DNA from 3 places in the Azospirillum sp. genome. Region 3 is predicted to be linked to each of the others. Evidence: predicted binding sites of a transcription regulator. Region 3 holds the regulator's gene; each other region holds the start of a gene.
The links. Region 3 encodes LexA, which represses DNA repair genes until DNA is damaged. Its sites were predicted from a motif close to ATGTTCTANTTTGGTTC; they were not measured.

Region 1: a site for LexA is predicted at 3,114-3,130, ahead of uvrA (excinuclease ABC subunit UvrA). Genes of this name have one in related genera too.
Region 2: a site for LexA is predicted at 1,244-1,260, ahead of ACRWK7_RS15055 (ImuA family protein). Genes of this name have one in related genera too.

Annotation. Positions count from the first base shown of each region.
Region 1 is NZ_JBOZRT010000050.1:149,765-159,560, reverse strand. Features, by position in the region: gene ACRWK7_RS12165 (hypothetical protein) at 1-51, opposite strand, end outside; gene uvrA (excinuclease ABC subunit UvrA) at 114-2,966, opposite strand; gene ACRWK7_RS12155 (single-stranded DNA-binding protein) at 3,399-3,845, shown strand; gene ACRWK7_RS12150 (phosphatase PAP2 family protein) at 3,893-4,435, opposite strand; gene ACRWK7_RS12145 (hypothetical protein) at 4,443-4,625, opposite strand; gene ACRWK7_RS12140 (entericidin A/B family lipoprotein) at 4,638-4,790, opposite strand; gene ACRWK7_RS12135 (MATE family efflux transporter) at 4,949-6,310, shown strand; gene gyrA (DNA gyrase subunit A) at 6,458-9,220, shown strand; gene coaD (pantetheine-phosphate adenylyltransferase) at 9,257-9,796, shown strand.
Region 2 is NZ_JBOZRT010000062.1:56,263-66,058, reverse strand. Features, by position in the region: gene ACRWK7_RS15060 (malonate--CoA ligase) at 1-392, opposite strand, end outside; gene ACRWK7_RS15055 (ImuA family protein) at 495-1,217, opposite strand; gene ACRWK7_RS15050 (hypothetical protein) at 1,362-1,565, opposite strand; gene nhaA (Na+/H+ antiporter NhaA) at 1,939-3,156, shown strand; gene ACRWK7_RS15040 (DUF4112 domain-containing protein) at 3,163-3,567, shown strand; gene hemN (oxygen-independent coproporphyrinogen III oxidase) at 3,669-5,039, shown strand; gene ACRWK7_RS15030 (GGDEF domain-containing response regulator) at 5,163-6,059, opposite strand; gene ACRWK7_RS15025 (dihydrolipoyl dehydrogenase family protein) at 6,126-7,553, opposite strand; gene ACRWK7_RS15020 (TVP38/TMEM64 family protein) at 7,550-8,287, opposite strand; gene rfaE1 (D-glycero-beta-D-manno-heptose-7-phosphate kinase) at 8,367-9,796, shown strand, end outside.
Region 3 is NZ_JBOZRT010000105.1:15,833-25,628, reverse strand. Features, by position in the region: gene gltX (glutamate--tRNA ligase) at 91-1,503, opposite strand; gene ACRWK7_RS23740 (ComEC/Rec2 family competence protein) at 1,609-3,747, shown strand; gene lexA (transcriptional repressor LexA) at 3,868-4,578, opposite strand; gene ACRWK7_RS23730 (molybdopterin molybdotransferase MoeA) at 4,687-5,901, opposite strand; gene moaC (cyclic pyranopterin monophosphate synthase MoaC) at 5,898-6,380, opposite strand; gene trpC (indole-3-glycerol phosphate synthase TrpC) at 6,393-7,184, opposite strand; gene trpD (anthranilate phosphoribosyltransferase) at 7,181-8,224, opposite strand; gene ACRWK7_RS23710 (anthranilate synthase component II) at 8,221-8,811, opposite strand; gene ACRWK7_RS23705 (divergent polysaccharide deacetylase family protein) at 8,961-9,796, shown strand, end outside.

The DNA of each region.
Region 1 (9,796 bases), on a different contig from region 3:
GGAGGCCAGCAGGGCGGCACCGGCGGCAAGCGCCAGGGAAACGGTCTTCATGGGAGAACCCCTCGTTTCGTTGCGAATGCCTCGAAAACGCGGGATCCCCCAGGAAGGTTTCATCAGGCCCTCTTTCGGGCCTTCGTCCGCTGCTTGAGGTACGGCGCCAGATATTGGCCCGTGTAGCTGCGCTCGACCCGCGCCACGTCCTCCGGCGTGCCGGCCGCGACGATCTCGCCGCCGCCGGTGCCGCCCTCGGGGCCGAGGTCGATGATCCAGTCGGCGGTCTTGATGACCTCCAGATTGTGCTCGATCACCAGCACGGTGTTGCCCTGGTCGACCAGCGCATGCAGCACCTCCATCAACTTCTCCACGTCGGCGAAGTGCAGCCCCGTGGTCGGCTCGTCGAGGATGTAGAGGGTGCGGCCGGTGGCGCGGCGGCTCAGCTCCTTCGACAGCTTGACGCGCTGCGCCTCGCCGCCGGACAGCGTGGTCGCCGGCTGGCCGATGTGGATGTAGCCCAGGCCGACGCGCTGCAGCGTGTCCATCTTGTCGCGGATCGACGGCACCGCCTTGAAGAACTCCGCGCCCTCCTCGACCGTCATGTCCAGCACGTCGGCGATGGACTTGTCGCGGTACAGGACCTCCAGCGTCTCGCGGTTGTAGCGCTTGCCGTGGCAGACGTCGCAGGTGACGTAGACGTCGGGCAGGAAGTGCATCTCGATCTTGATGACGCCGTCGCCCTGGCAGGCCTCGCAGCGCCCGCCCTTGACGTTGAACGAGAAGCGGCCGGGGCCGTAGCCGCGCGCCTTGGCCTCCGGCAGGCCGGCGAACCAGTCGCGGATCGGCGTGAAGGCGCCGGTGTAGGTCGCCGGGTTGGAGCGCGGCGTGCGGCCGATCGGCGACTGGTCGATGTCGATGACCTTGTCCAGGTGCTCCAGCCCGCGCACGTCGTCGTGCTCGGCCGGGTGCTCGCGCGCGCCCATCAGGCGGCGGGCGACGGCCTTGTACAGCGTCTCGATGACCAGCGTCGACTTGCCGCCGCCGGACACGCCGGTGACGCAGGTGAAGGTGCCCAGCGGGATCTTGGCGGAGACGTTCTGCAGGTTGTTCGCGCGGGCGCCGATCACCTCCAGGAACTGGCCCTTGTGGCCGGGGCGGCGGCGGTCCGGCACCGGGATGGCGCGGGTGCCGTTGAGGTAGGCGGCGGTGATGCTCTCCGGGTTCTTCTGCACTTCGGCCGGCGTGCCGTGGGCGATGACGTTGCCGCCGTGCGACCCGGCGCCCGGCCCCATGTCCACCAGATAGTCGGCGGAGCGGATGGCGTCCTCGTCGTGCTCGACCACGATGACGGTGTTGCCGATGTCGCGGAGCCTCTTCAGCGTCGCCAGCAGCCGGTCGTTGTCGCGCTGGTGCAGGCCGATGGAGGGTTCGTCCAGCACGTACAGCACGCCGGTCAGGCCGGAGCCGATCTGCGAGGCGAGGCGGATGCGCTGGCTTTCGCCGCCGGACAGCGAGCCGGAGCCGCGGCTCAGGGTCAGGTACTCCAGCCCCACCGCGTTGAGGAAGCCCAGGCGCTCGTTGATCTCCTTGAGGATGCGGACGGCGATCTCGCGGTCCTTGGGGCGCAGGTGCTCGTTCAGGCCGGCGAACCAGCGGCCGGCGTCGGCGATGGACAGCTCGGCGGCCTCGGAGACGTGCTTGCCGGCGACCTTCACCGCCAGCGCCTCCGGCTTCAGGCGGGCGCCCTTGCAGGTGTCGCAGGGCTGGGAGCTCTGGTACTTCGACAGCTCCTCGCGCGTCCAGGCGCTGTCCGTTTCCTTGTACCGGCGCTCCAGGTTGTTGACGATGCCCTCGAACGCCTTGTGCGTCTGATAGCTGCGCAGGCCGTCGTCGTAGGTCATGGTGATGGCCTGACCCTTGGAGCCGAACAGGATCAGGTCGCGCACGGCCTCCGGCAGGTCCGCCCACGGCGTCGTCATGCTGACGCCGAAGTGCTGGCAGATGCTGAGCAGGGTCTGGTCGTAGTACTTGGAGGAGGAGCCGGCCCACGGCGCGATGGCGCCCTTGCCGAGGCTGAGACGCTCGTCCGGCACCACCAGCATCGGGTCGAAGTAGATCTTGGAGCCCAGGCCGTCGCACGCCGGGCAGGCGCCGAACGGGTTGTTGAAGGAGAACAGCCGCGGCTCGATCTCCGGGATGGTGAAGCCGGAGACCGGGCAGGCGAACTTCTGCGAGAACACCGTCTGCTCGTGGGTGTCGGCGTTCTCGACGAACACGATGCCGTCGGCGAGGTTCAGCGCCGTCTCCAGCGAATCGGCCAGCCGGCCGCCGAGCCCCTCGCGCACGACGATGCGGTCGACCACCACCTCGATGTCGTGCTTCAGCTTCTTGTTGAGCGCCGGGACCGAGTCGATCTCGTGCATCTCGCCATCGACCCGCACGCGCTGGAAGCCGCGCTTGCGCAGATCCTGGATCTCCTTCTTGTACTCGCCCTTGCGACCGCGCACAAAGGGGGCGAGCAGCAGCAGGCGGGTGCCCTCCGGCATCTCCAGGATGCGGTCGACCATCTGGCTGACCGTCTGGCTCTCGATGGGCAGGCCGGTGGCCGGCGAGTAGGGGATGCCGACGCGCGCCCACAGCAGGCGCATGTAGTCGTAGATCTCCGTCACCGTGCCGACAGTGGAGCGCGGATTCTTCGAGGTGGTCTTCTGCTCGATGGAGATGGCCGGCGACAGCCCCTCGATGGACTCGACGTCCGGCTTCTGCATCAGCTCCAGGAACTGCCGCGCGTAGGCGGACAGGCTTTCGACGTAGCGGCGCTGCCCCTCGGCGTAGATGGTGTCGAACGCCAGCGAGGACTTGCCCGAGCCGGACAGGCCGGTGATCACGACCAGCTGATCGCGCGGCAGATCCACGTCGATGTTCTTCAGGTTGTGCTCGCGGGCGCCGCGGACGCTGATGTATTTGTTCATGGAGTGTTCTTAGCCGAAAGCCGTAGGGAATGCCACCCAGAATGGAGCCGCACAGATATGTGCGGGGGAGGGGGAGATTACCACCCGGAGCGCGGCCGTCGAGTCGCCGCAGGAAGGCATTTCCAAACCCGGCCGGCTCTGCTATATTTGTTCTTGGAACGTTCTCTCCAGCGGCGCGGGTGCGTGGCGCGGCCGGGCAGGTGGGAACGGGCCAAGGCGGCGATTGACCGCGTGGCTCCGCTCGTGCTTGGTTGGCGCGGCGCGGGGCATGCGGACGCAACATATCCGGCCCTGCGAACAGGAACCCTCGACATCTGGACGCCCCGCCGCCGGGCGGCCGATCGGGCCGGTAGAGGTGTCGGGACACGCGCGTCGGAGGATCTGGCAATGAATGTGTGGACGTTTACGGGGCGGCTCGGCGCGGATGCGGAATTGCGCACCACGCAGAGCGGCGAGAAGGTGCTGGGCTTTCGCGTCGCCAACGATGTGGGCTTCGGCGAGCGCAAGACGACGCAGTGGGTGGACTGCTCGATCTGGGGCCGCCGCGCGGAGTCGCTGGCCCCGCACCTGACCAAGGGCAAGGGCGTGGTGGTCTCCGGCGAGGTGACCCTGCGCGAGTACGAGAAGCGCGACGGCACCCGCGGCGCGCAGATGTCGGTGCGCGTCGCCGAGATCGACTTCATGGGCGGCGACCGCGGCGCTGAAGGCGGTGGCGGCGGCTACGGCGGCGGCGGCGGCGGGTACGAGTCGCGCGGCGGCGGCGGCGGCGGTGGCGGTGGAGGCGGCTACGGCGGGGGTGGCGGCGGTGGCCGCGGTCCCGGCGGCGGCGGCGGCGCTCCGCCCCGGCACGACGACCTGGACGACGAGATCCCGTTCTGAGGAACGGCGGTCCGTACGGAATGCGGGGCCTCGCGGCCCCGCATTTTTTATGGCCGCTCCACGGTGAAGGGGGCTGTCAGCTTGGCGCAGGCGTAGCCGAGCAGAAGGCCGGCGATTCCGTCGGACGCCCAGTGCCGGTTCACCACGACGCGACTCGCGGCGGTGACAACGGCCAGCAGCATGCCCGCCGCCAGCACCACGTCGCTGTCCGTCGCCGCGGCGAGCGCGGTGGCCGTCGCCGCAACGTTCGCCGTGTGGCCGGACGGCATGGAGCGGTCGTTGGGCGGCCGGCCGGACCGCGGCGGGCGCCGTCGGCGGGCGATCATCTTGACGGCGGTGGCGGCCACCGCCTCGGCCGCCAGGGCCGCCACCACGGCCCGCCCCGCGGTGGCCACGCGACGGCGGCCGGACACATGGCCCAGCCGCCACGCGGCCAACGCCGCCGGCGCCAGCGTATAGCGCGACGTCAGGACGGCGAGCACCCGCGCCGCGGCGACGGACCGCGGTCCGCACGCCGGCAGCAGCCGGTCGCGCAGGGCTTCGTCGAATCCGACGATCTCCCTGACCGCCGGCAGTTCCGTTGCGTTCACGGGCCGTCTAGGCCGTGAACGGCCGCGGCGTGCCCGGCATCGGGTCGCCTTCGGGCGGGGTGATCTCCGGCGGGATGTCCGGATTCGGCGGCACGCGCGGTTCGGGCGACGGCGCGGGACGATCGGGCGATGGCGGGTTCGGGCCGCCGGGCGGCGGCACCTCGGGAGTCTGCGGGGTCGGATCGGCCATGGCTGGTCTCCCTCACTCGGCGGCGCGTTCGACGGCGCGGCCGCCGGCCTGCACGTCCTGGCCCAGGCCTGCGGCGGTGTTGCAGCCGGTGAGCAGCGCGGCCGACGACAGAAGGATGCCCAGCAGAAGGATCTGCGTGAGCGGCAGGCGGATGCTGCGCGTCATGGTCCCTCACTCTTCCAAGGAGACGGTGGTTTCCTGGAGAACGGGGCGCCAGCACCTTTGGTTCCGCGTTCCGCGCAAGGGTGCCCTGTGTGGCGGCGGTCGCGCTTGACCGGGCCTTCCGCAGCCACAAGATGTGTCCGCCCAACAAATGTGCAGCCATGACCGCCGACGCCATCGACAGACCCGCCACCCTGACCGGACGCCTGCGCGGCCACACCGCGGAACTGGTGCGGCTTGCCGCGCCGGTGATCGTGTCGCGCGCCGGGCTGATGGTGATGATGGCCGTGGACACCGCCATCGTCGGCCGTTACAGCGCCGAGCAACTGGCGTTCTTCGGGCTCGCCCACCTGCCCAGCAACATGATGATCGGCGTCGGCGTCGGCCTGCTGCTGGGCACGGTGGCGCTGGTGGCGCACGCGCTCGGCGCCGACCGGCCGGAGGAGTGCGGCTTGATCTGGCGCCGCTCGGTGCCGTACGCGCTGCTGATGGGCGGATTGATGGCGCTGGCGGCGGCGCTGCTCGGCGGGCCGCTGTTCCGCCTGACCGGCCAGGAGCCGCACGTCGCCGAGGGCGGCGCCCAGGTGCTGGCCGTGCTCGGCCTCGGGATGCCGGGGATGATGCTCTACACCACGACGGGCTTCTTTCTGGAGGGGCTGAAGCGGCCGGTGCCGGTGATGGTCGCCATGGTGGCCGGCAACCTGGTGAACCTCGGGCTGGCGTACGGGCTGGTGTGGGGCGCCTGGGGACTGCCGTCGCTGGGGGCGCTCGGTTCCGCGTGGGCGACGACGCTGATCCGCTGGGCCATGGGCCTGGGCTTGGTCGCGTATGTCTGGTGGTTGCGCGACCGCGACCGCTGGGGCGTGCGCGGCGGCTGGCAGGGCTGGTGGAGCGGCGCGGCCAAGCAGCGCGCCCTGGGCTACGCCGCCGGCCTGAGCATCGGCGTGGAGAGTTCGGCCTTCGCCGCGCTCGGCCTGCTCGCCGGGCTGATTTCGCCGCTGGCGCTCGGCGCCTACACGGTGGCGCTGAACCTGATCGCGCTGCCCTTCATGGCGGCGGTCGGGTTGGCCTCGGCTACCGGCGTGCGCGTCGCCGTGGCGCTCGGGCGCGGCGACCGGCTGGACATGGCGCTGGCGGGCTGGACGGGGCTCGCGGTCACCTCGGTGTTCCTGGCGCTGGTCGGCGTGGTGTACGCGGTTCTCCCGGGGCCGGTGGCGGGCATCTACAGCAACGACCCGGCCCTGCTGGAGCGCGTCGTCCCGCTGATCGCCTTCAGCGCCTGGATCCTGGTGGTGGACGGCGGCCAGACCGTCATGGCCAACGCGCTGCGCGGCCGGCACGACGTGTGGGTGCCGACCATGCTGCACTTCGTGTCCTACGCCGTGGTCATGCTGCCGGTCGCCGCGCTGTCGGCGTTCGCCCTTGGGCGCGAGGAGCAGGGGCTGTTCGACGGCATCCTGATCGCCAGCGTGGTGTCGGTGTCGATCCTGTCGCTGCGCTTCGCGAGTCTCAGCCACCGCTGACCCTTTTTTGGGTGGGGTGCGGTTGTGTGCACGTGCGAAACCTGCTAGGGAATACCATATATATGGTCCGGTTCGCTGGGCGTTTTGCCTAGGCCGTCCGGCGCGTGGTATGCACGCGTTTCCCAGACCCCGAGTCATGAGTTCCGCTTGAGCACGACCCCGCTTCCCCCCGCCTCCGACATCGCGCCGATCAATCTCGAAGACGAGATGCGCCGCTCGTACCTCGATTACGCCATGAGCGTGATCGTGAGCCGCGCGCTGCCCGACGTGCGCGACGGGCTGAAGCCCGTGCACCGCCGCATCCTCTACGCGATGAAGGAAGGCGGCTACGATTCGAGCAAGCCCTACAAGAAGTCGGCGCGCATCGTCGGCGACGTGATGGGTAAGTATCACCCGCACGGCGATTCGGCGATCTACGACGCCATGGTCCGCATGGCGCAGGACTTCTCCATGCGCCTGCCGCTGATCGACGGGCAGGGCAACTTCGGCTCGATGGACGGCGACCCGCCGGCGGCCATGCGCTACACCGAGGCGCGGCTGGCCAAGGCGGCCGAATCGCTGCTCGACGACATCGACAAGGACACGGTCGACTTCGGGCCGAACTACGACGATTCCGGCCGCGAGCCGCTGGTGGTGCCGGCGCGCTTCCCGAACCTGCTGGTGAACGGCGCCGGCGGCATCGCCGTGGGCATGGCGACCAACATCCCGACCCACAACCTGGGCGAGGTGATCGACGCCTGCTGCGCCTACATCGACAACAACGACATCACGCTGGACGAGCTGATGGAGTTCGTCCCCGGTCCGGACTTCCCGACGGGCGGCGTCATCCTCGGCCGTTCGGGCAGCCGTTCGGCGCTGCAGACCGGCCGCGGCTCGATTATCCTGCGCGCCAAGACCGAGATCGAGGAGATCCGCAAGGACCGCCTCGCCATCGTGGCGACGGAGATCCCGTACCAGGTCAACAAGTCCAAGCTGATGGAGCGCATCGGCGAGGTGGTCAACGACAAGACCATCGAGGGCATCTCCGACCTGCGCGACGAATCCGACCGCGACGGCGTGCGCGTGGTGGTCGAGCTGAAGCGCGACGCCGTGCCCGACGTGGTGCTGGCCCAGCTGTTCCGCCACACCCAGCTGCAGACCTCGTTCGGCGTCAACATGCTGGCGCTGAACGGCGGCCGGCCGGAGCTTCTGAACCTCAAGAAGGTCATCGAGGCGTTCGTCGCCTTCCGCGAGCAGGTCATCACCCGGCGCACCGAGTTCCTGCTGGGCAAGGCGCGCGAGCGTGCCCACACCTTGGTGGGCCTGGCGGTCGCGGTGGCGAACCTTGACGAGATGATCGCGCTGATCCGCCGCGCCCCCGATCCCGCGCACGCCCGCGAGGAAATGGTGGCCCGCGAGTGGCCGGCGCTGGACGTCGCGCCGCTGATCGAGCTGATCGACGAGCCGGGCCGCGGCGTGTCGGAGGCCGGCACCTACCGCCTGTCCGAGGATCAGGCCAAGGCCATCCTGGAGCTGCGCCTGCACCGCCTGACCGGCCTGGAGCGCGACAAGATCGGCGGCGAGCTGAAGGAGGTCACCGACCAGATCGCCGACTATCTGGAAACCCTGGCCGACCGCGTGAAGCTGCTGGGCATCCTGCGCGACGAACTGGTCGAGATGAAGGAGCGGTTCGGCACGCCGCGCCGCACCGAGATGCTGGACCTGGAGTTCGAGTCCGACATCGAGGACCTGATCCAGCGCGAGGACATGGTCGTCACCGTCAGCCAGTCCGGCTACGTCAAGCGCACGCCGCTGAGCACCTACCGCGCGCAGAAGCGCGGCGGCAAGGGACGCTCGGGCATGAGCACCAAGGCGGAGGACGCGGTCGCCGACCTGTTCGTGCTCAACACGCACACGCCGCTGCTGCTGTTCTCGACCCGAGGGGTGGTCTACAAGCTGAAGGTCTACCGCCTGCCGCTCGGCAACCCGCAGAGCCGCGGCAAGGCCTTCGTCAACCTGCTGCCGCTGGAGGACGGGGAGACCATCTCCACCGTCATGCCGATGCCGGAGGACGAGGCGACCTGGAGCGAACTGCACGTGATGTTCGCCACCTCCAAGGGCAACGTGCGCCGCAACAAGCTGTCGGACTTCCAGAACATCCGGTCCAACGGCCTGATCGCCATGAAGCTGGAGGAGGAGGGCGAACGGCTGATCGCCGTGCGCACCTGCTCGGAGGACGACGACGTCCTGCTGGCGACGCAGGGCGGCAAGTGCATCCGCTTCGCCATGTCGGACGTGCGCGTCTTTGCCGGCCGGACCTCGACCGGCGTTCGCGGCATCCGTCTGGCCGACGGGGACGAGGTCATCTCGATGTCGATCCTGCGCCACGTCGAGGCCTCGCCCGAGGATCGCGCCGCCTACCTCAAGCGCAAGCGCGAGGAAGGGCTCGACATGGAGGGCGAGGCGGCGCCGGAAGCCGAGGAGGTGCCGGCCGAGGCGGTCACGCTGAGCCAGGAACGCTACGAGGAACTGAAGCGGTTGGAGCAGTACGTGCTCACCGTGTCGGAGCGCGGTTTTGGAAAGCGCACCTCGTCGTACGAGTACCGCATCACCAACCGCGGCGGCCAGGGCATCTGGAACATGGAGATGGCGGAGCGCAACGGCGCCGTCGTCGCCGCGTTCCCGGTGGAGGAGTCGCATCAGGTGATGATGGTCACCAACGGCGGCCAGGTCATCCGCATGCCGATCCACGACGTGCGCGTCGCCGGCCGCAAGACGCTGGGCGTCACGCTGTTCCGCGTCGGCGCGGACGAGCGGGTGGTGTCGGTGGCCTCCATCGCGGAGGAGGAGAACGGAAACGGCGGGGACAACGCCGGAACGGCCAGCGACGAGGCTGGGGAGGACAACGGCCCGGAAGCCACGACGGACTGAGTGTGGCGGACTGACCCAGGCTAGAGGAACCATCCCATGTCCAAGCGGCGCATCGGCGTCTACCCCGGCACTTTCGACCCGATCACCAACGGGCACCTGGACATCATCCAGCGTGCCTCGCGGATGCTCGACACGCTGGTCGTGGGCGTCGCCCGCAACGCCGGCAAGGGTCCGCTGTTCTCCACCGACGAGCGGCTGCAGATGGTCCGCGAGGAGGTGGCGGCGCTGGACAAGAACGGCTGCGTCATCGAAGTGCGGGCGTTCGACACGCTGCTGATGCACTTCGCCATCGAGAACAACGCCTCGGTCATCATCCGCGGCCTGCGGGCGGTGTCCGACTTCGAGTACGAGTTCCAGATGGCGGGCATGAACGCCCGCCTGAACCCGAAGATCGAGACGATGTTCCTGATGGCCTCGGAGCGCCACCAGTTCATCTCCTCGCGCTTCGTGAAGGAGATCGGCCGGCTCGGCGGCGACATCACGCAGTTCGTCAGCCCGCGGGTGAACAAGCATCTGGCCGAGCGTTTCGCGCTGGATGACGACATCTCGAAGCGGATGCAGACGCTGAAACAGTGA
Region 2 (9,796 bases), on a different contig from region 3:
CCCAGGGTCAGCACGTGCGCCACCTTGGCCGTGTCGGCGACCGCGCGCAGCGCCGCCTCGGTCTCCGGCCGGCAGACGAAGACGCGCGGTTCGGCGTCGGTCAGGAAGTACTCGACCTCCGCCTTGGTGTAGGCGGGGTTGAGCGGCAGGTAGACGCCGCCGGCGCGCACCACCGCCAGATAGAGCACGATGTTCTCGACCGACTTCTCGACCTGCACCGCCACGCGGTCGCCCTTGACCACCTCCAGGTCGGCCAGCAGCCGGGCGGTGCGCCCCACCGCCGCGTCCAGCTCACCGTAGCTGAGGATGCCGCCGTCCTCCGTCTCGATGAAGGGGCGGGTCCGGTCCTTCGGGAAGCGGGAACGGAACAGGTCGTAGATGTTGTCGCTCATCCTCGTCGCTCTTCTTGTCGGTGGCGTTCCTCCGGGGCATCGACCTTAGCGGTTCGCCCCCCAGGGGTCCAGGGCGCGATACGGTACCGTAGGGTGCATTCCCTACGCCACCGCCGCGAAGCCTTCCGCCTCGGCCGGCGCCTCCACCCCCACGAGAGCCCCGTCCCGCCAGCCGACCAGCCAGGATCCCGGCCGGCCGCCGCGGCAGCGCAGCAGCTCCAGCCGCCAGCAGGGCGCGCCGACGCCGGGCTCGCCGTCGGTCAGGCTCGGCGCCGGCGCGACGCGCCAGCGGGTCACCGCGGCGCTGGCGGCCCCGGCACGCCCCTCCCCCGTCTGCAGCAGCAGCCCGGTCACCCCGCCCGCCTCGGCCGCGAGCTGCAGCCGCCGGCTGGCCGTCAGGTCGAGGCCCCGCACCTCGCCCAGCACGGCGGCCAGCCGGTTGCAGCGCAGCGCCTCCTCCAGCGCCCACAGCGCGTCGGCCTCGCGCTCCGCCCGCACGGCGATCAGCCGCTCCGGGGTCAGTCCGTAGGCGGCCAGCCCGGCGGCGTGCAGGTCGCGGCCGCGCACCACCCACAGCACGGGCGCGCCGCGCGCCGCGGCCAGCCGGGCGAGCAGCGCCGCCGCGAAGGCGGTGCCGGCGCCCGCGTCCTCCGCCGTCACCTCGTGCAGGCACCCCAGCGGCAACCCGCCGTCGGGCAGGCCGGCGTCCAGCCCCGCCACCCCGAACGGCAGCACGCCGCCGCCCGCCTCGCCGCCCAGCCCTTCCATGCGGCGGATGCGGCTGCGCAACTCGGCCAGCAGCGTGGCCTTGGCGGTTTCGGCCATGGGAATCCTCCGGTCGGTGCAGGACTTTGTTCTCTTTATGTTCTAGCACAGGACTCGTGTCCTGTGGAGTCCGTTTGCCCCGGAAACGCGAAAGGGCGCCCGCACAGGGACGCCCTTCTCTCTTGGTGCGTCGTGGAAGCCGTGTCAGAAGTTGGCCACCTTGGCGTAGGCGTTCCCCCTGCCCTCGCCGCGGGTGGCGGCCCAGGCGGCGGTCGTGGCCCCGGCCCAGACGCGGCGCCGCACCGCCATCTGGAGGCGGCAGTCCTGCGAGCAGTAGAGCGGGGCAGGACCGCGCTGCGAAGCGCGTTTGAAGGGCCGGCCGCAGCAGGCGCAATACAGGGCGTCCATGGTTCCTCCCGGATTTTGGTTTTCCCGGATATTCGTCGGCCTTGAGGCCTTGTCTTTGGTTGGGCTGAGTGTCACCGGAATCCACGGTCCCTGGCTAGCGGCGAAAAGGACATATGGCGGTTGGAGACGGCCTCTCCACCCCTACCCTTCCGCCCATGTTGACAAGGCAAATCAACGGCTTGCGCCGGCACCCGTCCCCGGACGCGGCGATTCGCCGCGCACCTTTAGCGCAGGTCGGGTGATGGCCCGATGAACGTATGTTTAAAAGAATGTGAAGTTGTCGATTGCGGTGCAGCGCTGAATTCTCGCACCTGCAACACCACATCGAACCGATCCAAATGCTTGTCGCTAACGGAACCCCGGAGACACGCGCGTGAAGCTCACCGCCATCCGCCATTTCCTGCACAACGAGGCGTCGGGCGGCATCGTCCTGCTGGCGGCCTCGGTGGCCGCGCTGGTCTGGGCCAACTCGGCCGCCGCCCCGCTGTACGAAGGGCTGCTGCACCTGCCCGTGGGCGTGCACGCCGGGGCGCGCGGGCTGGAGATGTCGCTGCACCACTGGATCAACGACGCGCTGATGGCGGTGTTCTTCCTGCTGGTGGGGCTGGAGATCAAACGCGAGGTCCTGGCAGGCGAGCTGTCCACCCCCGCCCGCGCCGCGCTGCCGGCCATCGCCGCGCTGGGCGGCATGGCGATGCCGGCGCTGGTCTATGTCGGCTTCAACGCGGGCCAGCCGGGAAACCTGCACGGCTGGGCCATCCCGGCGGCCACCGACATCGCCTTCGCGGTCGGCGTCCTGGTGCTGCTGGGCAACCGGGTGCCGAGTTCGCTGCGCGTCTTCCTGCTGGCGCTCGCCATCATGGACGATCTGGGCGCCATCGTGATCATCGCCGCCTTCTACACCGCCGGCGTGGCGCCGACGGCGCTGGGCTTCGCGGTGGCCTGCGGCGTGCTGCTGGCGTGGTTCAACCTGATCGGGGTGAAGCGGCTCACCCCCTACATGATCGTCGGCGTCGTGCTGTGGGTGTGCGTGCTGAAGTCCGGCGTGCACGCCACGCTGGCCGGCGTGGCGCTGGCCTTCGCCATCCCGCTGCGCACCGACGGCGCGCACGGCGAGAAGACGCCGCTGCACCGGCTGGAGCACGCGCTGCACCCCTGGGTCGCCTACCTGATCCTGCCGCTGTTCGCGCTGGCCAACGCCGGCGTGCCGCTCGCCGGCATCACGGCGGAGAGCCTGCTGGAGCCGGTGACGCTCGGCGTGGCGCTCGGCCTGTTCGTCGGCAAGCAGGTCGGCGTGATGCTGGCGGTGTGGATCGCCGTGCGCCTGCGCCTGGCGCCGCTGCCGGCCGGGGCGACGTGGACGCAGCTCTACGGCGTGGCGGTGCTGACCGGCATCGGCTTCACCATGAGCCTGTTCATCGGCGCGCTCGCCTTCGGCGGGGCGGCGGACAAGGACGTGGCGGTGCGGCTGGGCGTGCTGGTGGGCTCGCTGGCCTCGGCGTTGTGCGGCTACGCGGTGCTGGCCGTCCAGCCGGCCCGGCGGGCCGCGCCGGCGCGGGTGGCGGAACCCGACGGCATCCCCGGCGGTTGACCCGGCATGAGCATGGCCTCCCCCTATCCCCATCGCGCCCGCGCCGAGAGCGTCGACCGTCTGGAGCGGCTGGACCGCCTGCGCCGGCTGGCGCGGCTGCTCGACAACCGCTGGACCATCCCCGGCACCCGCATCGGCTTCGGCCTGGACGGCATCGCCAGCCTGGTGCCGGTGGCCGGCGACACGCTGACCGCGCTGGTCTCGCTGCACATCCTCGACGAGGCGCGGCGCATGGGCGTGCCGAAGCGGCTGCTCGCCCGCATGCTCGGCAACATCGCCTTCGACTGGGCGGCCGGCTCGATCCCGGTGATCGGCACGATCTTCGACGTCGCCTTCAAGTCGAACCTGCGCAACCTGCGCCTCCTGGAGCAGCACCTGGTGGAGGACATGCGGGTGGTGAATCCGCGATAGCCCCAGCGATTCTACGGTTGTCGACAGGCGCATCCGGATGACACGATGGGACTTTGACCTGGATCAAAGCCCTTCGCCGGGCCTGGACGCACTCTCCCGACATGACCAAGACATCCTCGATGGACTCCGCGCTGCTCGCCAAGTACGACGGGCTGCGCGTGCCCCGCTACACCAGCTACCCGACGGCGCCGCACTTCTCGCCCAACGTGGGGCCCGAGACGTACCGGCGCTGGCTGGGGACCATCGATCCGGCCAAGCCCGGCTCGCTGTACATGCACATCCCCTTCTGCAAGGAGATGTGCTGGTACTGCGGCTGCCACACCAAGATCGTCGCCCGCTACGATCCGATCGCCAAGTACCTCGCGCACCTGCGCACCGAGGTCGGCCTGGTGGCGGACTGCATCCCCGGCCGCATGAAGGTGGCGCACATCCACTTCGGCGGCGGCACGCCCACCATGACCGCGCCGGAGGACTTCGAGGCGCTCATGGCCCTGGTGCGCGAGCGGTTCGACATCGTGGACGGCGCCGAGATCGCGGTGGAGATCGACCCGCGCACCCTGACCGAGGACATGGCGAAGGCGCTGGGCCGCGCCGGCGTCAACCGCGCCTCGCTGGGCGTGCAGGACTTCGACGCCGACGTCCAGAAGGCGGTCAACCGCATCCAGCCGCGCGAGATGACCGAGCGCACGCTGACGTGGCTGCGCGAGAACGGCATCCGCCACATCAACCTCGACCTGATGTACGGCCTGCCGCGCCAGTCGGTGGAGAGCGTCACCCGCTCGGCCGAGATCGCGCTGTCCATGGACGCCGACCGCTTCGCCGTCTTCGGCTACGCGCACGTCCCGTGGATGAAGACGCACCAGAAGAAGATCGTCGAGGGCGAGCTGGCCGATTCCTACGGCCGCTGGGACCAGTTCGCCGCCATCGCCAAGACCCTGACCGACGCCGGCTACGTCGCCGTCGGCCTCGACCACTTCGCCAAGCCGACCGACGAGCTGGCGGTGATGCAGGCGAAGGGCGAGCTGCGCCGCAACTTCCAGGGCTACACGACGGACGAGTCGGAGGTGCTGCTGGGCTTCGGCGCGTCCTCCATCGGCCAGCTGCCGCAGGGCTACATCCAGAACGCCGTGCCCTTCGACCACTACGCCGAGGCCATCGACGCCGGCCGCCTCGCCACCGTGAAGGGGCTGGCGATCAGCGACGACGACCGCGTGCGCCGTGCGGTGATCGAGCGGCTGATGTGCGACATGGCCGTGGACCTGGACAAGGTCGCCGAGCAGCACGGCCTGCCCGCCGACGCCTTCGACGAGGAGCTGGCCGCCATGGGCGACCTGGTGGCCGACGGCGTGGCGATGGTGGAAGGCCGCCGCCTGAGCGTGCCGGAGTCCGCCCGCCCGCTGATGCGCATCCCGGCGGCGCGCTTCGACACCTACCTCAGCACCGGCGCGGGGCGGCACAGCCGGGCGGTGTAACCTCTCGTCGAGCCCCCACCCCAACCCTCCCCCGCTGGGCGGGGGAGGGAGCTCCGCTGTCAGCCGTCAAAAGCCCTCCCCCGCCCAGCGGGGGAGGGTTGGGTGGGGGCACATGAGCCGGCGCTAAACCTCCAGCGTCTCGTCGCACACCACCCGGTTCCGCCCGCCGTTCTTGGCGCGGTACAGCGCCTCGTCGGCGCGCGCCAGCAGGGCGCTCACCGACTCCTCGCCGGGCTTCAGCGCGCTGACGCCGACGCTGACGGTGAAGGTCACCCCCACCCCGCCGGGAATCCGCACCTCGGTCACCGCCAGCGCGCGGCGCAGGCGTTCGGCCAGCAGCACCGCGCCCTGCGGCGGCGTCTCCGGCAGCAGGATGGCGAACTCCTCGCCGCCCAGGCGGCCCAGGATGTCGGCGCCGCGCACCAGCGAGCGGCAGACCCGCACGACGCTGCGGATCGCCTCGTCGCCGGTGGCGTGGCCGTGCGTGTCGTTGACCTTCTTGAAGTGGTCGATGTCCAGCATGATCGCCGACAGCGGCCGGGCGTAGCGCAGCGCCCGCATCACCTCGTTCGCCGCCCGCGCCATGAAGCGGCCGCGGTTGAGCGCGCCGGTCAGCGAGTCGGTGGTGGCGAGGCGCTCCAGCTGGCGCTGCATGTCCACCACCCGCGAGGCGGCGAGCAGCCGGGCGCGCAGCCACGCCCAGTCCAGCGGCTTGCGCAGGAACTCGTCGGCGCCGTTCTCCACCACCTCGAAGAACTGGTTGGTGATGCTGCCGGGGATCATCAGCATGAGGTAGAGGTGCTTCGCCCCCTGCGCGGCGCGCAGGTGCCAGCAGAGTTCGACGCCCTCCATGTCGCCGACGCGGAAATCGACCAGCACCACGTCGAAGTCCTCGTCCCGGGTGCGGACCAGGGCCTCCGCCCCGCTGTCGGCGACCGCCGTCTGGTGGCCGAAGCCCTCCAGCTGCTGGCACAGCGCCGTGCGCGCCATGCGCGAGTCGTCCACCACCAGGATCCGCATCCAGCCTCCTCGCCCGATGCCCCAGTGAAGCACAGCGTCTTTAAGGAAGCGTTACAACCCTGTGGATTATCCGAACCACGACAGGATCCGCACCAGCGCGCGCGTTTTCGCGCCGAACAGGGTGGGCGTGAAGGCGCCGCCCGCCGCCCGCTTGCCGGCCTCGGACAACGTCGGGTAGGGCAGCATCAGCCCGGCGAGCGTCGACAGCTTCGCCCGCGTCGCCACCGCCAGGCACCACAGCGCGATCTGCTCGCCCGCCTGCGCCCCGACGATGGAGGCGCCGACCACCCGCCCCCGGTGCGCCAGCAGCTTGACCAGCCCCTCCGCCGCGCCCTCGGCGCGGGCGCGGTCGTTGTCCGCGAAGGGCTGGCGCAGCACCTGGATGTTTCCGTAGGCAGCGCGCGCCTCCGCCTCGGTCGGGCCGACCTGGGCCAGCTCGGGGTCGGTGTAGGTGACCCAGGGCAGCGCCGCGTAGTCCTCGCGCGCCGGCAGCCGGAACAGCGCGTTCCGCACCACCAGCCCGGCGTGGTAGCCGGCGACGTGCGTGAAGGCCGGCCCGCCGGTGACGTCGCCCACCGCGTAGACGCGCGGGTTGGTGGTGCGCAGCCGCTTGTCGGTCTGGATGCCGCCGCGGTGCGCCTCGATGCCGGCGGCGTCCAGGTTCAGGTCCTCGACGTTCGGCCGGCGCCCGGCGGCGACCAGCAGGTCCGAGCCCTCGACCCGCCGTCCGTCGTCCAGCACCGCCGCCACGCCGTTGCCGGCGCGCTGCACGGTGGCGACGCCGACGCCCTCGACCAGCGTCACGCCCTCGGCGGCCAGACGGCGGCGCACCACCTCCACCAGTTCCGGGTCGTCGCGCGGCAGCAGCGTCTGCTTCTCCACCAGCGTCACGCGGCAGCCCAGGCGGCGGAACGCCTGCGCCATCTCCACGCCGATCGGCCCGCCGCCCAGCACGACCAGATGTCCGGGCGCAACGGTCCGGTCGAACAGCGTCTCGTTGGTCAGGTACGGCACGGAGTCCAGCCCCGGAATCGGCGGCACCGCGGCGCGCGAGCCGGTCGCCAGCACGAATCGCCGCGCCCGCACCTCCACCCCGCCCGCCTCGACCGTCCCCGGCCCGGTGAAGCGCGCCGAAGCCCGGATCACCCGCACGCCCAGCCCCTCGAAGCGTTCCTGGCTGTCGTGCGGCGCGATGGCGGCGATGGTGCCGCGCACGTGCGCGTGCACGGCGGCGAAGTCGGTCGCCGCTTCATGACCCCCACTGAAAGGAAAAACCACGCCGAACCGTCCGGCGGTGCGCACCGCGTGCGCCGCCTTCGCCGCGGCGATCAGCGCCTTGGAGGGCACGCAGCCGGTGTTCAGGCAGTCGCCGCCCATGGCGCCGCGCTCGATCAGCACGGTCTTCACGCCCATCTGCGCCGCCGCCGCGGCCACCGACAGCCCGCCCGACCCGGCGCCGATCACGCACACTCCACAGGACAGACGCTCCGTCACCCCCGCCTCCGCCACGCCTTGACCGCCACCGGCAGCAGCGCCAGCGCCGCCAGCCCCAGCAGCGGCAGAATCACCTCCGGGCAGAAGATCAGGCCGAGGTCCGGCGTCTCCCCGGCGTCCAGCACCGCCCCCAGACCGTTGCCGACGGACGCGTACACCAGCGCCCCCGGCACGATGCCGACCAGCGTCGCCAGCACGTACACCCGCACCGGCACGCCGAGGAATGCCGGCACCAGGTTGACCAGCCAGAACGGGAACAGCGGCACCAGCCGCAGGAACAGCATGTAGTTGAAGGCGTGGTCGCGGAACCCGTCCTCCAGCCGGCCGATCCATGGCCGCGCCTTGCGCCGCAAGGCCCCGCCCAGCGCCGAGCGGGCCGCCAGGAACACCGCCACGGCGCCCAGCGTCGCCCCCGCCACGGCGTACGCGGCCCCCCAGAGCACGCCGAACAGGAAGCCGCCGGCCAGCGTCAATACCGTGCCTCCGGGCACCGAGAACGCCACCGCCAGCGCGTACACCCCGACGTACGCCAGCACCGCCAGCCCGCCCTGCGCCTCGACGAACGCCGCCAGCCCGGCGCGCTGCGCCGCCAGCCCCTCCAGCGTCAGCGTGCGGTGCAGGCCCAGCGCGAAGAAGCCCGCGAATCCCGCCGCCAGCACCGCCAGCGGCAGCAGCCGGCGCGCGGAGGAGGGATGGGGCGTGTCGTCGGCCCGGTTGAGTGTGGGGTCGATCATGGCAGACAGAGTGATGCCGCGGCCGCTCACCGGCCAGTCACCTTGCCGTGAACGGGCCGGCACTGGTAGAAGCGTGCGCATGAGCGACCTCGCCCGCCACATCGACGCCCTCGCGCAAGCCCGTGTGCTGTGCGTCGGCGACCTCATGCTCGACCGCTTCGTCTACGGCTCCGTGGACCGCGTCTCGCCGGAAGCGCCCATTCCCGTGCTGCGCATCGAGCGCGAGGCGGTGATGCTCGGCGGCAGCGGCAACGTCGCCGCCAACCTGCTCGGCCTTGGCGCCGCCTGCCGCTTCGTCTCGGTGGTCGGCGACGACGGCCCCGGCGCCGAGGTGCGGCACATCGTGGGGCAGCAGATCGGCCCGGCCGAGGGCATCGTCGTCGAGCCCGGCCGCCAGACCACGCTGAAGACCCGCTTCATCGGCAGCCGCCAGCAGCTGCTGCGCGCCGACGCCGAGACGGTCGCCCCGATCAGGCCGGCCTCGGCGGAGGCGGTGCTCGCCGCCGCCCGCGCGGCGCTGCCCTCCGTCGGCGCGGTGATCCTCTCCGACTACGGCAAGGGCATGCTGACCGACGCGCTGGTCGCCGCCCTGATCGCGGCGGCGCGCTCCGCCGGGCTGCCGGTGGTGGTCGACCCCAAGGGCACCGATTACCGCCGCTACCGCGGCGCCAGCATCGTGACCCCCAACCGCAAGGAGCTGATGCAGGCCACCGGCCTGCCGGCCGACGACGACGCCCAGGTGGAGACCGCCTGCCGCCACCTGATCGAGACCTGCGGCATCGACGCCGTCATCGCCACCCGCTCCGAGCGGGGCATGAGCGTGGTCACCCGCTCCGGCCCGGCCGTGCACCTGCCGGCCGAGGCGCGCGAGGTGTTCGACGTCTCGGGCGCCGGCGACACCGCCGTCGCGGCGCTGACCGCCGCGCTGTCGGCGGGGGTGGAGCTGAACGACGCGGCGCGCCTCGCCAACCTCGCCGCCGGCATCGTGGTCGGCAAGGTCGGCACCGCCGTGGTTCGCGCGCCGGAGCTGCTGGCCGCCCTGCACGCCCAGGAATGGCGCCAGGGCGAGGCCAAGGTCGCCGCCCGCGAGGAGGCCGCCGAGTGCGCCGAGCGCTGGCGCCTGCGCGGCAAGCGGGTGGGCTTCACCAACGGCTGCTTCGACCTGCTGCACCCCGGCCACATCTCGCTGCTGACCCAGGCGCGGGCGGCGTGCGACGTGCTGGTGGTCGGCCTGAACAGCGACGAGTCGGTCCAGCGCCTGAAGGGCCCGACCCGCCCGGTGCAGTCGGAGACGGCGCGCGCCACCGTGCTGGCCTCGCTGTCCTGCGTCGACCTGGTGGTGGTCTTCGGCGAGGACACGCCCGAGCAGCTGATCCGGACGCTGCGCCCGGACGTGCTGGTGAAGGGCGCGGACTACACCATCGAGACGGTGGTCGGCGCCGAGTTCGTGCAGAGCTACGGCGGCAAGGTAGTGCTCGCCAACCTCGTGGCCGGGCAGAGCACGACCAA
Region 3 (9,796 bases):
GGCACGTCCTTATTATGAGTGGGGGCGTTTCCTGCCCGTTCGAATCGGCGCAGCATAGTTCCGCGTGCGCCGGATATCAACGCATGGAAATTAGCGTCTTGTGCGCTGCGATGAATCCGCCAGCCGCGCCAGAGTCTCCTCGCGGCCCAGCAGTTCGGCGACCTCGAAGACCGGCGGCGACACCGTTGACCCGGTCAGCGCGGCGCGCAGCGGTTGCGCCACCTTGCCCAGCTTTTCGCCCTTCTCCTCGGCGAACGCGCGCACCCGCGCCTCGAGCGCCGCGGCGGTCCACTCGGTCTCGGCGCCGAACAGCGACGACAGCTCGGTCAGCAGAGCGCCGGCGGCCGCGTCCAGCAGGGCCGCGGCCTTGTCGTCGACGGGCAGCGGGCGCGGCGTGACGTAGAACTTGGCGCTCTGGGCGAGGTCGACCAGTGTCCGGGCGCGCTGCTTCAGGCCGTTCATGGCGCGGGTCAGCACGGCACGGTGCGCGTCGGTGAGCGCGACGCCCAGGTCCGCCTCAAGGCGCGGGGCGATCAGGCCGACCAGCCGGGCGTCGTCGGCTTGGCGCAGGTAGTGCGCGTTCAGGCTCTCCAGCTTGGCGAAGTCGAAGCGCGAGGCGGAGCGGCCGATGCCCTCCAGCGTGAACCACTCGATGGCCTGCTCGGTCGAGATGATCTCGTCATCGCCATGCGCCCAGCCCAGGCGCAGCAGGTAGTTGCGGATCGCCTCCGGCAGGTAGCCCATGTCGCGGTAGGCATCGACGCCCAGCGCGCCGTGCCGCTTCGACAGCTTGGCGCCGTCCGGGCCATGGATGAGGGGGATGTGCGCGAACTCCGGCAGGTCCCAGCCCATGGCCTTGTAGATCTGGATCTGCCGGAAGGTGTTGGTCAGGTGGTCGTCGCCGCGCACCACGTGGGTGACGTTCATGTCGTGGTCGTCCACCACCACGGCCAGCAGGTAGGTCGGCGTGCCGTCGGCGCGCAGCAGGATCAGGTCGTCGAGCTGCTGGTTCTGCACCCGCACCTCGCCCTGCACGTGGTCGTTCAGCACCGTCTCGCCGGTCTGCGGCGCCTTCAGGCGAATCACCGGTGCGACGCCGGCCGGCGCCTCGGACGGGTCGCGATCGCGCCAGCGGCCGTCGTAGCGCATCGGCTGCCCCGCCGCCTTCTGCGCCGCCCGCATCTCCTCCAGCTCCTCGGGGCTGCAGTAGCAGTGGTAGGCCTTGCCCTCGGCCAGCATCCGCTTCGCCACCTCGGCGTGGCGGTCCTTGCGGTCGAACTGCGAGACGGCGTCGCCATCCCAATCCAGACCCAGCCAGGTCAGGCCGTCCAGGATGGCCTCCACCGCCGCCTGCGTGGAGCGCGCGCGGTCGGTGTCCTCGATGCGCAGCAGGAAGGTGCCGCCGTGGTGCTTGGCGAACAGCCAGTTGAACAGCGCCGTGCGGGCACCGCCGATGTGGAGAAAGCCGGTGGGGGAGGGCGCGAAGCGGGTGACGACGCTCATCGGTGACTCAATTCTTCTGTGTGGCGCGTGTACACTGGTGCGGTGGTTTAACACATTCGGCGGCTTCGTGGAGGGGCCTTCCATGCAGCCGTGGTGTGCGGCGCGGTGACCGACGGCCTGTTCGACGACGACTCCCCTCTCGATGCGGCGCCGCCGGTGGAGCGGGGGCCGCTCGGCCGCGCGCTGGCGTGGTTGGGCGAGCGGCTGGGCGAGGAGCGCGACCGCTGGTTCCTGTGGACCCCGGTCGGCACCGGCTGCGGCGTGGCGGCGTACTTCGCGCTGCCGCTGGAACCGCCGGCGTGGGCGGGGGCCGCGGCGGTCGCCATGGCGTTGGCGTTGGCGTGGCCGGCGCGGCGACGGCCGGTCGGGCTGGCGGCGGCGCTGACCCTGCTGGCGCTGGCGGTCGGGTTCGGAGCGGCGCAGCTGCGGACCGCACTGGTGATGGAGCCGATGCTGCGCAAGCCGGTCGGGCCGGCGCTGGTGACCGGCCGCGTCGAGATCATCGAGCGCCTGCCGGACGGCGCCCGGCTGGTCCTGCGCGAGGTCAGCGTCGAGCGGCTGGCGCCGGATGCCACGCCGGGGCGCGTGCGGGTGCGGCTGTCGGGGCGGCTGGCGGTGCCGGAGGCGGGGAGCGTGGTGCGGCTGCGCGCGATGCTCAACCCGCCGCCGGCGCCGCCGGCACCGGGAGCCTTCGATTTCCAGCGCAACGCCTTCTTCGACGGCATCGGCGCCACCGGATTCGCCCTGAGCGGCCCGGAGCCCGTGGAAGCGCCGCCGCCCGGCGCATGGCGGCGGCTGATGACCGCGGTCGAGCGCGTGCGCGAGCGGATCTTCGACGCCTGCCGGGCGGCGCTGCCCACCGCCGAGGCGACCATCGCGGCGGCCTTGCTGAACGGCGAGCAGACCGGCATCCCGAAACCGGTGATGGACGACATGCGGATGAGCGGGCTGGCGCACCTGCTGTCGGTGTCCGGGCTGCACGTGGCGCTGGTCGCCGGGCTGGTGTTCGGGGCGCTGCGCGCGATCCTGGCGCTGGTCGAGCCGTTGGCGCTGCGCTGGCCGATCAAGAAGATCGCCGCGGTCGGCGGCATCCTGGCGGCGGCGGGGTACCTGCTGGCGGTGGGGCCGCAGGTGCCGATGCTGCGCTCGGTGCTGATGACGGCCATGGTGATGGTCGCCATCCTGGCCGACCGCACCACCATGAGCATGCGCGTCATCGCCTTCGCCGGCATGGCGGTGCTGCTGGTGCTGCCGGAGGGCATGCTGGGGCCGAGCTTCCAGATGTCGTTCGGGGCGGTGCTGGCGCTGATCGCGGCGTACGAGGCGATCACGCCGCGGCTGGCGGCGTGGCGGCTGGGGGTGGGGTGGTTCGGTAAGGCGGCGCTGTACTTCCTGGGCATCGCGCTGTCCTCGGTGATCGCCACGCTGGCGACGACGCCGTTCTCGCTGTTCCATTTCCAGCAGGTCGCGCTGTACGGCGTGCTGTCGAACATGCTCGCGGTGCCGGTGACCTCGTTCTGGGTCATGCCCTGGGGCATCCTGACCTACGTGCTGCTGCCGCTGGGCTGGGAGCAGCCGGCGCTGGTCGCCATGGGGTGGGGGGTGAGCGTGGTGATCTGGACCGCGCACGCCACCGCGTCGCTGCCCGGCGCCTCGCTGCTGGTGCCGGCGATGCCGCAGGCGGGGCTGGTCGCCATCGTGCTGGGCGGGCTGTGGCTGGCGCTGTGGAGCGGGCGCTGGCGGCTGTGGGGGCTGCTGCCGGTGCTGGCCGGGCTGGCGTCGCCGGCGCTGACGGAGCGGCCGGACGTGCTTGTGGCGGGCGACGGCAAGCTGCTGGCGGTGCGGGCGGCGGACGGACGGCTCAGCCTGTCCACCGACACCGCGGCGCGCTTCACCGCCACCGCGTGGCTGCGGCGCGACGGCCTGGACACGGCGGCGCCGCCGTGGCCGAAGCCGGGGCGCAGCGCCGACGGGCGGCTGGCCTGCGACGCGCTGGGGTGCGTCTATCGCAAGGACGGCCGCACGGTCGCCCTGTCCCGCAACGCCGAGGCGCAGGCGGAGGACTGCGCGCTGGCCGATGCGATGGTCAGCCTGGAGCCGGCACGGCACTGCCGCGCGCCGGTGGTGGTCGACCTGTGGGCGCTGCGGCGCGGCGGAACGCACGCGCTGTACCTGACGCCGGGCGGCGTGCGGGTGGAGAGCGTGCGCGACCGGCGCGGGCAACGGCCGTGGACCGTGCCCTGACGTCGCCCGGCTTGCGGGCGTCCCGTCTCATGAGGGGGGCGCCGGTCGTGACGGAGGGCGAATGGAACACCGTGAAACACCATGGAACAGTGTGCGGGGGGTGTTCAGTTCGCCCTTCGATCAGTACTTGCGGAACAGCCCCACCAGCTTGCCCTGCACGCGCACCCGGTCGGCGCCGAAGATGCGCGTCTCGTAGGCGGCGTTGGCGGGTTCCAGCGCGATGGTGTTGCCCTTGCGGCGCAGGCGCTTCAGCGTCACCTCGCCGTCGTCCACCAGGGCGACGACGATGGCGCCGTTCTCGGCGGTCTCGCAGCGCTGGATCACCACGGTGTCGCCGTCGAGGATGCCGGCCTCGACCATCGAGTCGCCGGCGACCTCCAGCGCGTAGTGCTCGCCGGACGCCAGCATGGTGGCGGGGACATCCACGGTGTTGGAATTGTCGCGCAGCGCCTCGATCGGCGTGCCGGCGGCGATGCGGCCGTAGAGGGGAAGCTGCACCGTCTCCGCCGCCGCGACGGCGACGTCGCGGCCGGGCAGGGCGCCGGAGAAGTCGCCCTTGATGACGTTGGGCTGGAACTTGGCGCGCGGCGGCCGGGCGCCGCCGCGGGTCTCCAGGCCCTCGGGCAGCTTCAGCACCTCCAGCGCGCGGGCGCGGTGGGGCAGGCGGCGGATGAACCCGCGCTCCTCCAGGCCGGTGATCAGGCGGTGGATGCCCGACTTCGACTTGAGGTTCAGCGCGTCCTTCATCTCGTCGAACGAGGGCGAGACGCCGCCCTGGCTCAGTCGCTCGTTGATGAAGAGCAGCAACTCGTGCTGCTTACGAGTGAGCATATGTGCCTCCCGGCGAGCGCCGCGCTGGATCTTGGGAACAAAAGCAAAACATCCACTAGATGTTCTAGTTTGGTTCCTGGACGGCGTCAAGGGGCGATGCACATCATTTTACAGGTTCAGGCAGCCTTCGGCGAGAGGGATGATGTCCACCCGGTCGCCGGGCTCGGCCGGCGGCGACCCCGGTTCGCGGACGATCAGCGCGTCGGCGCGGGCGAGGCGCGAGGTCATGGCCGTGTCCTGCTTGGCGAACGGCGTGGCGACCGACTCGCCGGCGTCGGTGTAGGCCAGCGTCGCCCGCACGAAATCGGCGCGGGAGTCGCAGGCGGGCAGTGGAGAGGCCAGGCGGGCGACGTGCCGGCGGGTGTCCGGCGCCATGCCCTGGAGCGCCTGGAGCGCCGGCTTGAGGAACAACACGGCGCACACCGCGCCGGACACGGGGTTGCCGGGCAGGCCGAGCAGACGGACGGTGCCGAAGCGGCCGAACATTACCGCCTTGCCGGGCTTCATGGCGACCGAGTCAAACTCCAGCGTTCCGCCGAGGACCCTGCGGACATGGTCGTAGTCGCCCTTGGAGGCGCCGCCGGCGGTCACCAGCAGGTCGAACCCGTCGGCCGCCGCAGCCAGCGCGGCCAGCGACTCCGCGGTGTCGCGGGCGACTCCGAGGTTGCTGGCCACGCCGCCCTGGGTGGTCACCAGCGCGCACAGGCCGAAGGCGTTGGAACTGACGATCTGGCCGGGGCCGAGCGGTTCGCCGGGCAGCCGCACCTCGTCGCCGGTGGCGAGCACGGCGACGCGCGGGCGGCGGTGCACCCTCAGCCAGGGCACGTTGGCGGCGGCGGCCAGCGCCACGTCGCGGCTGGTCAGCCGGCGGCCGGCGGGCAGGACCGCCTCGCCCTCGCTGAAGTCCAGGCCGGCGGGGCGGACGAACTTGCCGGGACGGGGGGAGACCGGGACGCGGACGGTGGCCGCGTCGGCGGTGCAGTCCTCCTGCATCACCACGGCGTCGGCGCCTTCGGGCAGGGGCGCGCCGGTGAAGATGCGGACGGCGTGACCGGCCCCGAGGGCGCCGCCGAAGCCATGCCCGGCGGAGGCCTCGCCAGCACGGGCCAGGGTGACGGGGGACGCGGGCGTGGCGTTGGCGAGGTCGGCGGAGCGCACCGCCCAGCCGTCCATCATCGCCGCGGCGAAGGGCGGCTGCGTCAGGCGGGCGGTCACCGGTTCGGCCAGCACGCGGCCGAGCGCGTCGGTCAGCGCCACCGTCTCGGCCGGCAACGGCCGGCAGGCGGCGAGGATGCGCGCGCGGGCCTCGGCGACGGAGATCATGCGCCGACGGTTCCCCAGTCGCCGCTCTTGCCGCCGGCCTTGTGGACGAGGCGGACCTCGGTGATGGTCATGCCGCGGTCCACCGCCTTGCACATATCGTAGACGGTGAGCGCCGCGACGGAGACGGCGGTCAGCGCCTCCATCTCCACGCCGGTCTGGCCCTTCAGCTTGCAGGTGGCGGTGATGTCCACGGCGTTGCGCGCCGGATCGACGGTCAGGTCCACCTTGACCGAGGTCAGCATCAGCGGGTGGCAGAGCGGGATCAGGTCCGGCGTGCGCTTGGCGCCCATGATGCCGGCCAGCCGCGCCACGGAGAGCACGTCGCCCTTCTTGACGCCGCCCTCCATGATGAGCCTGAGGGTCTCCGGCTGCATGAGCACCGAGCCGCGGGCGGTGGCCGTGCGCTCCGTCTCCGCCTTGTCGGAGACGTCGACCATCACGGCGCGGCCTTCGGAATCGAAATGGGTGAAGCCGGACATGGGCGGATCCCCTTATTGCGCCAGAAGCGCCTGGGTGGCGGCGGTGACGTCGTCCTGCCGCATCAGCGATTCGCCGACCAGGAAGCAGCGGGCGCCGACGCCGGCCATGCGCGTCAGGTCGGCCGGGCCGTACAGGCCGCTCTCGGCGACCAGCGTGCGGCCGGGCGGGACGTGCGGCGCCAGCTCCTCCGTCGTCGCAAGATCGATCGACAAGGTCTTGAGATTGCGGTTGTTCACGCCGACCAGCGGAGTCTTCAGCAGCAGCGCCCGGTCGAGTTCCTCGCGGTTGTGCACCTCGACCAGCACGTCGAGGCCCCAGGCGATGGCCTCCTCCTCCAGCTCCGCCGCCCGGGCGTCGTCGAGCGCCGCCATGATCAGCAGGATGCAGTCGGCGCCCAGCGCGCGGGCCTCGACCACCTGGTAAGGATCGAGCATGAAGTCCTTGCGCAGGACCGGCAGATCCACCGCGGCGCGGGCCGCCACCAAGTACTCGTCGCGGCCCTGGAAGTAGGGCTCGTCGGTCAGCACCGACAGGCAGGTGGCGCCGCCCGCCTTGTAGGCGCAGGCCAGCGACGGCGGGTCGAAATCGGCGCGGATCAGGCCCTTGGACGGGCTGGCCTTCTTGATCTCGGCGATCAGCCCCCAGCGGCCCGACTCCACGGTGCGGCGCAAAGCCGCCACGAAGCCGCGCGGCGGGAAGGCGGCGCGCGCCTCGGCCTCGACCACGGAGAGCGGGCGGGCGGCCTTGCAGGCGGCGACGTGGGCGCGCTTGTCGTCGCAGATGCGGGTGAGGACGTCACTCATTCTGCCGACACCGTCTCGTTGGTGACCGCGACGAGGCGTTGCAGCGTGGTGCGGGCCCCTCCGGAATCAATGGCATGGCGGGCGAGGCTGACGCCGGACTTCAGGTCCTCGGCCTTGCCGCCGACGATCAGGGCGGCGGCGGCGTTCAGCAGGACGATGTCGCGGTAGGCGCCCGGGGCGCCGTCGAACAGCGCGCGCATCGCCTCGGCGTTGACCTGGGCGTCACCGCCCTTGAGGTCGCTCGGGTTGGCGGGGAACAGGCCGGCGTCCTGCGGCGTCACCTCGAACACCGTCACCTCGCCGTTCTTCAGCTGCGCCACCGTGGTGGAGCCGGTGGTGGTGACCTCGTCGAGGCCCTGGCCGTGCACCACCCAGGCGGACTCGGAACCCAGGCGCTTCAGCACGTGCGCCAGCGGCTCCACCCACTGCGGCGAGAACACGCCGAGCAGCTGGCGCCTGGCGCCGGCCGGGTTGGACAGCGGCCCCAGCAGGTTGAACACGGTGCGCGTGCCCAGCTCGACCCGCGTCGGACCGACGTTGCGCATGGCGAGGTGGTGGCGCGGCGCCATCAGGAAGCCGATGTTGGCCTCCCACAGCGCCTTCTTTACCAGACCCATGTCGCAGTCGAGGTTGACGCCGAGCGCCGCCAGCACGTCGGCGGCGCCGGACTTCGACGACAGCGCACGGTTGCCGTGCTTGGCCACCGGCACGCCGCAGGCCGCCACCACCAGCGCCGCGGCGGTGGAGATGTTGTAGGTGCCGGCCCCGTCGCCGCCGGTGCCGCAGGTGTCCACCGTGCCCGGCGGCGGCTCGATGTGGATGGCCTTGGAGCGCATGATGCGGGCGGCGCCGGTGATCTCCTCCACCGTCTCGCCGCGCACCCGCAGCGCCATCAGGAAGCCGCCCATCTGCGACGGCGTGGCGTTGCCGGACATGATGGTGTCGAAGGCGAGTTCGGCCTCGGATTCGGACAGGCTGGTGCCGGTCGCCACCTTGGCGATGATCGCCTTCATGTCGGTGATGTCGCCGGCGGTGCTCATGCGGCGGTCTCCAGGCGGCGGGTGGTGGCCAGGAAGTTGTCGAGGATCGTGTGGCCGTGCTCGCTCTCGATGCTCTCCGGGTGGAACTGCACGCCGTGGATCGGCAGCTCGCGGTGCTGCAGCGCCATGATCAGGCCGTCGCCGCTCTCGCCGACGATCTCCAGGCACGACGGCAGCGTCTCGCGCTCGACCACCAGCGAGTGGTAGCGGGTGGCGCGGAACGGCGAGGGCAGGCCGCGCAGCACGCCGCGGCCGCCGTGCGTGATGCTGTCCACCTTGCCGTGCATCGGCACCGGCGCGCGCACCACCTTGCCGCCGAACGCCTGCCCGATGGCCTGGTGGCCGAGGCAGACGCCCATCAGCGGGATGCGGGCCGTCGCCGCCGCGTCGATCAGCGGCAGGCAGATGCCGGCCTTGTCCGGGTCGCACGGGCCGGGGGATAGCACGATGCCCTCGGGCCGGAGGTCCAGCGCGTCCTGCACGCTCAGCGCATCGTTGCGCCACACCCGCACGTCGGCGCCCAGCTCGCCCAGGTAATGGACGAGGTTGTACGTGAAGCTGTCGTAATTATCGATCAGGAGCAGCATGGCGGTGATCCGACGTATGGCGCGGGGGCGTTCCGGGCTCGTTCCCGGACGGTTACCCTAGCCGGCCGTGGGGGAGATTTCCAGCGTTGCGCCGCGCCCCGCGCCGATGCCACCTTGGGCGCCCATCACCGCTCGGAGGACCACGCCGCATGGCGGGCAAACGCAGAACTGTCCGTAAGGGGAGCGCCGCACGGCCCTTCCTGCTGGCGCTGGCCGCGGTGGCGGCGGTGTTCGGCGTGGGGCTGGCGGTGTCGCTGCTGACGGAGACGCCGAAGCCGGCGGTGACGGCGCGGGCGCCGGTGCCAGTGCCGGTGCCGCCAGTGCCGGTGCCGGTGCCCCCGCCCGCGCCGGTGGCGACCGCCGAGCCGGCGCCGGTCCTGCCCTACGAGGAGCCGGATCCCCCGGCCGTCGAGCCGCCGCCGCAGGTCGCCGTCCTGCCTCCGCCGCCGCCGCCGCCATCGGGCGCGCCGGCGCCGTGGCTGAAGAACGCCGTTTCGGCTCCGCCAAGCGCCGGGAAGCCGGTGATCGCCGTGGTGATCGACGACATGGGGCTGGACCGCAAGCGCTCGGCCCGCACGGTGAAGCTGCCGGCGCCGCTGACGCTGGCGTGGCTGCCCTACGCCCAGGAACTGCGCGAGCAGAGCAGGGCGGCGCGCGGCGCGGGGCACGAACTGATGCTGCACATCCCCATGGAGCCCAGCGTGCAGGCCGACCCCGGCCCGGAGGCGCTGCTGGTGCGGCTGTCGCGCGACGAGATCGTGCGGCGCTTCGCCAACGCGCTGGCCAGCTTCGACGGGTACGTCGGCGTCAACAACCACATGGGCAGCCGCTTCACCGCCGACCGCGCGGCCATGGCGCCGGTGCTGGCCGAGGTGCAGCGGCGCGGCCTGCTCTGGCTGGACAGCCGCACCTCGCCGTCCACCGTGGCGGCGACCCTGGCGGGCGAGCTGAAGCTGCCGTTTGCCGGGCGCGACGTCTTCCTCGA